Endozoicomonas sp. GU-1: one gene and its partner. Each later gene encodes a partner of the first gene's protein in a complex. Links are inferred from orthologs where the notes say so. Each region holds a gene or a part of one and is shown on either strand. Other genes may lie near its edges.

Evidence for each region. Proteins that work in one complex are often made in the same cells at the same time.
Region 2: the proteins of tldD (region 1) and pmbA are in contact, whole or in part, in a solved structure (PDB 5NJ9), measured with the Escherichia coli proteins. The link is inferred for Endozoicomonas sp. GU-1 from one-to-one orthologs.

The regions. Positions count from the first base shown.
Region 1 is NZ_CP114771.1:5,559,615-5,563,641, forward strand. What follows is about bases 1-2,907. They hold tldD (metalloprotease TldD), read left to right. Parts: upstream 1-687; coding sequence 688-2,127; downstream 2,128-2,907. Other genes in these bases: O3276_RS23355 (hypothetical protein), read left to right, coding at 1-359; O3276_RS23365 (NUDIX hydrolase), read right to left, coding at 2,155-2,817; O3276_RS23370 (AI-2E family transporter), read right to left, coding at 2,842-2,907. In the rest of the region: more of O3276_RS23370, read right to left, coding at 2,908-3,897; O3276_RS23375 (carboxypeptidase M32), read right to left, coding at 3,995-4,027. UniProt on the Escherichia coli protein: Metalloprotease involved in CcdA degradation. Suppresses the inhibitory activity of the carbon storage regulator (CsrA).
Region 2 is NZ_CP114771.1:2,673,557-2,676,967, reverse strand. The notes cover bases 1-2,851. They hold pmbA (metalloprotease PmbA), read left to right. Parts: upstream 1-670; coding sequence 671-2,032; downstream 2,033-2,851. Other genes in these bases: mgtE (magnesium transporter), read right to left, coding at 2,200-2,851; O3276_RS11050 (ankyrin repeat and SOCS box protein), read right to left, coding at 1-467. In the rest of the region: more of mgtE, read right to left, coding at 2,852-3,411.

The DNA of each region.
Region 1 (4,027 bases):
CCACGAACACTACCCCCGGATCATCGACTCAGCCGCCAAAGACAAACGTGACAATAGGGACCGGGAGCAGCCTAACTATTCATAACAGCACAGTACCATCAACGTCAATCAATGCCACGATCACTCCCACAACACCATTGGCAACGGCGGCAATGGCACCGCCCGTCATGCCTGCACCATTGGCTGGAACCATCAGTCCCTGGGTTGTCGTGGGTGTCAGCCTGGGTACCGCTGTCACCATCGTTGCAGGCATTGGTCTATGCGCTCTCAGCCAATACTATCATCGTCGGGACGAGGCACGGCAACAAGCGGAACCTGAAATACCGTTGGAACCCTTAAATCAGCAGGCCAATAACTGATCGAGCCATTTATGCAGGTGATGTTGCCCGCATGGGGTGAAATAAGCTTGGTTGCGAATCTGGGCGACTATTCAGTTTATACTCACATTGGGCAGCCTCCCGGAAAAGGCTGATGGTATGCGGTGTAGAAAGGCAGAGGTATCCGTGGTTCAGGGAGGCCATGGAAGCCGGTAAACTGAACAAAATGCATTATGAGAAATTGTAAACTTCCCTTGAGTTAGCCCGTTCTCAGGGAGTAGGCTTGCAATAAGAATAAACCAGTGTGAAGCCACGCTGCTGACAAAACGTGCTGCTGACCAAAGCGGTAACAAAAGTGGTGACAAAATCTATGACCGATATTATTACAACAGCCCGCGACCAACTGCTGACTCCAGCCAATATCGGCGACAGTGAACTCAGCAGGATTCTGGACAACATTCTGGGGCACAATGTGGATGCCGCTGACCTCTATTTCCAATCCATGCGCCATGAGTCCTGGGTGCTGGAAGATGGCATCGTTAAGGAAGGCAGTTTCAATGTCGACAGCGGGGTCGGTGTTCGCGCCATGAGTGGCGAGAAAACCGGTTTTGCCTACTCCAATGAAATTATCCTCCCGGCACTGGAACAGGCTGCCGGTGCCGCCCGAAGTATTGCCCGGGTCGGCCAGCAGCAGCAGGTTCAGGCATGGCAGCGCAGCCAGCCACTGTCGCTCTACGGAACCGCCAACCCTCTGGATTCTTTAACCAGTGAAGATAAAGTTGATCTGCTGAAAAAGCTGGACCAGGAAGCCCGCAAGGCCGACCCCAGTGTCAAGCAGGTGACGGTGAGTCTGGCCGGTGTCCATGAGGTGGTGCTGGTAGCCGCCTCCGATGGCACGCTGGCAGCGGATATTCGCCCGTTGGTTCGTTTGAATGTCAGTGTTATTGCTGAAAAAGAGGGGCGTATTGAGCGCGGGTCGGCCGGAGGCGGCGGTCGGGGTGACTACCTTCAGTTCCTGCTCAACGACACCGGCCTTGAGTATGCCCGCAAGGCCGTGCGTCAGGCAATGACCAACCTTGAAGCAGTAGCCGCTCCGGCAGGCACCATGCCGGTGGTATTAAGCGCTGGCTGGTCCGGTGTGCTGCTGCACGAAGCGGTAGGCCATGGACTGGAAGGCGACTTTAACCGTAAAGGGTCGTCTGCCTATGCTGGCCGGATTGGCGAACGGGTTGCTTCTCCACACTGTACCATTGTTGATGACGGTACGCTGGGCGGTCGTCGTGGTTCCATGAATATGGACGATGAGGGCGTACCCACAGAAAGCACCGTCCTGATTGAAAATGGCATTCTCAAAGGCTATATGCAGGATAAGCTGAACGCTCGTTTAATGGGTGTTGCACCAACCGGAAATGGACGACGTGAGTCGTATTCCCACCTGCCCATGCCAAGGATGACCAATACCTATATGCTGGCTGGCAAGCATGACCCGGAGGAGATTATCAGTACCGTTAAAAAAGGCATCTATGTGGAAAACATGGGCGGTGGTCAGGTGGATATTACCTCCGGTAAGTTTGTGTTCTCCACCAGTGAGGCCTGGTTGATCGAAAATGGCAAAAAGACCGTGCCAGTCAAGGGCGCCACCCTGATCGGTAATGGCCCTGATGTGATGAACAAGGTGTCCATGGTCGGCAATGACCTGGAACTGGACCCCGGTGTCGGGGTCTGTGGTAAGGATGGTCAGTCTGTTCCGGTGGGTGTTGGTCAGCCGACGTTGAAGATTGATGAAATTACCGTGGGTGGTACGGCTTAATATTCTCTGTGGATTGTGCCCATCGTTTCAGTCAAAAACGGTGGGCAATTCCCGTTTATTTTTGTGCTCCAGTAATAATTGGATATCTTCCGGCAAGGTTCTTCCCCCGGAAAGCTCCGGCAGATCGTCAATATCAAAAAAGCCAATATCGGAAATTTCAATATTCTCTTTTGGGGCTCCACCGGTCAATTCGCAGAGAAAAATCAATTTGTAGATATGATAAGGGCTTCGTGGGCGGTAGGGGTGTCGCTGGGTATCCCGAACAGCGACCAGCTTTAATGCCCTGGCGGTATAGCCGGACTCTTCCACAATTTCCCGCTCGACCCCATAAGCGGGAGGTTCGCACACATCGCCCCAGCCTCCGGGCAGCGCCCAGCGCCCATCAGACCGCTCTTTGACCAGCAGTATTTTATTATCGAGGAATACGCCGCCACGGAGGTCAATCTTCGGAGTGGCATAACCATGATCCGGCAGAAAGTAGTCGTTCACTTTTGCTGTGGGGGCTCCGGTCAGCAGTGCGGTCATATCATGGGCAATAGCCTGTAATTGGTGATATCGCTCAAGGTCAAATTCACCTCTGGAGAAGGTGAGCCCGTTCTGGGCAATGGCCCGGATCTTTTCTGCCCAGTCGATCCATGGATTGTTATCCGGGTCATTTTTTTTCAGATCAACGTCAGGTTTATCAACCATCACCGGCTCCCTTTTACCTATTAATCAGCTGTTCTTCTGTTGGTGTTGCTCTGCACTGTCGTCAGGTCCTAACAGAATAGCCATGTTCCGCCACTGTCTGGAAGATTCCATCATGATTTTAATAAACATGGTCAGTGGAACGGAGAGAATCATCCCTACAGGCCCTAACAGCCAGCCCCAGAAGATCAACGACAGAAAGACGACCAGGGGCGACAATCCCAGCCCTTGTCCCATAACGTTAGGCTCAATGATATTACCGATAAACACGTTGATCGCCAGGTAGCCCGCCAGAACCAGCATGGCATCGCCATAGCCAAACTGCAGCAGTGTCAGCAGAATGCCGGGAATAGCCGCCACGATGGAGCCGACATTAGGGATGAAGTTAAACAGAAAAGCGACCAGCCCCCAGAGCACATAAAAGTTCACCCCTTTCGCCCAGAGCATGGTGCCAACCAACAGGCCAGTGATCATACTGATCAGCGTTTTCAGGGCCACATAACGGTTAAATGAGTGGAGAAAACGACGCATGCTCTGTAACTCATGGTCCGGGGATGACAGTGCCAAGCGCAGCTTGCCCGGCAGCAGCGGAGCTTCCAGCAGCATGAAGATGGCGGCGATTAAAATCAGCAGGGCAAAACTCATGGTGCTGCCGAGTTTGCCAATCATATTGGTCAGCAGACTGACAAGCGCCGATGGGTCAAAGGAGTCCATAAAGGTTTTCAGGTCAACACGGATATTTTTCTGTGCTAAAAAGGCCTGAGTCCTGTTAAACGACTCAGTCAGCTGTTCACGATACCCGGGCAGTGCAGCGGTAAACTCCTGAACCGTGCTGGCAACATTACCCAGGAATAACAGGGCGAAGATGACAAAGGCCGTTAAGGTGAACAGGATTCCGACGATTCGGGGGACCCTGAACCGCGCCAGCAAGTCAACCACAGGATTGGCCAGCAAGGCAAGCAGGGCAGAAAGCAGCAGGGGAATAACCAGTGTGCTGCCCAGCTTGATCCCCGTTATGATGATAATCAGTGCTGCCAGCCCCTGAAATATATGGCGGACATGTGTCGTTTTGATGCCCCGCATCAGGTTAACCTCGAGGATAATAATGGAGAGATTCAGTCGATTTCATCATAGTTAACCCGGGCGTGCTATTGATGAAAATGCTATTTATCAGGGCCTGTCAGCCAAGATACCTTTCTTTCAGGTGTTGTTG
Region 2 (3,411 bases), 2.9 Mb from region 1 along the record:
TCAGCTCCCCTGTCCAGCAACAAATTGAGGGCCTTATAGTTGCCCAGTCCTGCCGCTTGCAGCAAAAGCGTACTTTGATCTCCCAACAAAGCGGGGACAGGAAGGTTCGGATCTGCACCGCGATCCAGCAGCGTCTTGACAATACCTTCACCGTCCAGTCTGTGAATGGCAATATACAGAGGGGTAGATCCACCCACAGAGCAAATATTGGGGTCAGTGCCCTGGTCCAGCAACCAGTTGACGGTGGCCAGGTCATTACGCAGGACCGCTGATATCATCAGCTCTGCAAAATCGGCCGTTGTTGCCGATAACTGCCTGCTGGCTGAAGCAGCCACAGCAGATTCTGAATGATTGACCTCTGTCGTGTTATCAGGCAGCGGGAGATCGACATCAGAGGTGGATTCCACGCTGGCATCGGCTACCATTTCCTGCGAATGGTCATGCTCCGTCCTGACGCTTGAGAACATTGTCCTATTCCCGCTCAAGATATAAAAAACAGCAAATCGCTTAAAGAAAATAGTGCACAAGGCTCAGTGTGCAAGCCTTGATAAAGATGGCTGATTAGACTCTGAATCTGCAATTGAGCATCTATCTGATGCATTATTAACTTCACAGCGGCACAATAGTTGAAAACCTCCGTAGGCATAAACACAACAGATCAGGTGCAATCATGGGCGAACCTTCCAATGCAGTGCTGGATCCACGAAGTGAAGAGACCAGGCTGAAAACACTGGCCGGTGATATTCTGGCAGAGGCCGCCAGACAGGGAGCGGATGCCTGTGAGGTGGGCATCAGCATGGATGCCGGCCTGTCGGCCAGCGTCCGTATGGGCGATGTTGAAACGGTTGAGTTTAACCGTGACCAGGGGCTGGGCATTACCGTCTATCTGGGTAAACGAAAAGGCTCTGCCAGTACTTCTGACAGCAGCCCAAAGGCCATCCGTGAAACGGTAAAAGCCGCCTGCGATATTGCCCGTTACGCGTCCGAAGACCCTTATGCGGGTTTGGCTGACCCCGTGTTAATGGCTGATGGTGATGCGTTGCCGGATCTTGACCTGTATCACCCCTGGGGAATCGATGCCGGGCAGGCGATTGATCTGGCCATGCAATGTGAAGATGCTGGACGTGCGTTCAGTAATAAAATTGTCAATTCCGACGGTGCCAGTGTCTCCAGTCATCAGGGTTGCCGTGTCTATGGCAACAGCAATGGGTTTATTGGCAGCTATGTGTCCAGTCGCCACAGCCTGAGTGCGGTGTTGATTGGCATGCAGGGTGACGAGATGCAGCGGGATTACTGGTATACCGTAAGCCGTAATGCCAACGAGCTGGAAACAGCGGTCGCGGTTGGCAAGACCGCGGCGGAACGCACGGTGCGCCGACTGGGAGCGCGAAAAGTTGGCACTGCCGAGGTGCCGGTACTGTTTGCACCGGAGGTGGCTTCAGGTCTTATTGCCCATTTTCTCGGGGCGATCAGTGGTGGCAGCCTTTATCGACAGGCCTCTTTCCTGTTGGATCATCTGGGTAAGCCGGTGTTTCCAGAATGGATGCGTATCCACGAGCAACCATTGCTGAAAAACATGCTGGGATCCGCCAGCTTCGATAATGATGGGCTGGCGACCTATGCCAAGGACTTTATTACGGACGGTGTGCTGCAGCATTATATTTTAAGCACCTACTCTGCCCGCAAACTGGGGATGGACAGTACCGCCAATGCCGGTGGTGTTAATAACCTGTTTGTACAAAGCAATGCAGGCGATCTTGATGCGCTGCTGAAACAGATGGGAACCGGGCTGCTGGTTACCGAACTGATGGGGCAGGGGGTTAATACCGTTACCGGTGATTATTCTCGTGGTGCCGGTGGCTTCTGGGTCGACAATGGCGAAATTCAGTTCCCGGTGTCAGAAGTGACGATTGCCGGCAACCTGAAAGATATCTACCGGAACATTGTTGCCGTGGGTAATGATGTCGACAGGCGTGGGAATATCCAGACCGGTTCAATTCTGATCAGCAGTATGAAGCTGGCGGGTGAGTGATTGTTAAAAAGAAGGGAACCACAAAGGCACAAAGACACAAAGGTGTTTTGGGCTTTTGTGGTTCAATGTTTAAAAGCTATTCTCGGACAGCCTTCCAAGGCAAGAGTAGTAAGAGCTTTGCTCTTACTACTCTTTTGCTCTTCTTTGTGCCTTTGTGGTCCAAAACGCTACCCATAGAAAACAGTGGCCAGCCCAAGGAATGAGAGGAACCCCACCACATCGGAAATCGTGGTCAGGATAATACTGCCAGCAAGGGCCGGATCAATATTTAATGATTTCAGTAAAACCGGCAGCATTGCACCGGTGACCACGGCAACACTCAGGTTGATCACCATGGCGCAGGCGATCACCAGGGAAATAATCGGGTCATCAAACCAGAACCAGGCGATGGCGGCCACCAGGGTTGCCCACAACAACCCGTTGAGAAATCCGGCAACCAGCTCCCGGCTTAGCAGCCAGCGGAGGTTGGTCTTACTGATTTGCCCTAGCGCCATACCCCGGATCACCAGGGTCAGGGCCTGACTGCCGGCATTACCTCCCATCCCTGCAACAATCGGCATCAGCACCGCCAGGGCCACCACTTTATCGATGGTTTCCTGAAACAGACCAATGACCGAGGCGGCAATAAAGGCGGTAATCAGGTTGAAGCCCAGCCAGACCGCCCGGCGTCGTGCAGTTCGCAGGGCCGGGGCGAAGGTGTCTTCATCGTCATCCAGACCGGCCATACTCATCATGGAGTGTTCGGCCTCTTCCCGGATCACGTCCACTACATCATCGATGGTGATCCGGCCAAGCAGTTTGCCATTGTCGTTCACCACCGGGGCGGAGAGCAGATCCTGCCGTTCGAACAGCTGGGCTACCTGGGTATCCTGCATATCCGCAGGAATTGGATCCAGGTCGGTTAACATCACTTGTCTGACGGTAGCGCCCGGTTCGGTCGTCAGGAGCAAGGTCAGGGGCAGGCGGCCGATGTATTCATCCCGGCGATTGACCACCAACAGGCTGTCTGTGCCATCCGGAATGCCTTCATGACGGCGCAGGTAACGAAGAACAACATCAACGGTGTTATTGGGGCGCACCGTAATGGTGTCGGTGTTCATCAAGCCACCGGCGGAATCCTCCGGATAGGCCAGAACCGCCTCAACCCGCTGGCGGTCCTGACTGTTCATGGAGTCCAGCACCTGTCGGGTGATGGTATCTGGCAGTTGTTGCAGCAGGTCGGCAATGTCGTCAACATCCTGACCTTGAGTAATAGCTTTCAGTTCGGCAATGTTCATCTGGTCAAGGAAGAACTGGCGAACGTCTTCGCTCAGTTCCTGCAGCACGTCGCCTTCCTGTTCACGGTCAATCAACCGCCACAACAGGCTGCGTAACTTTGG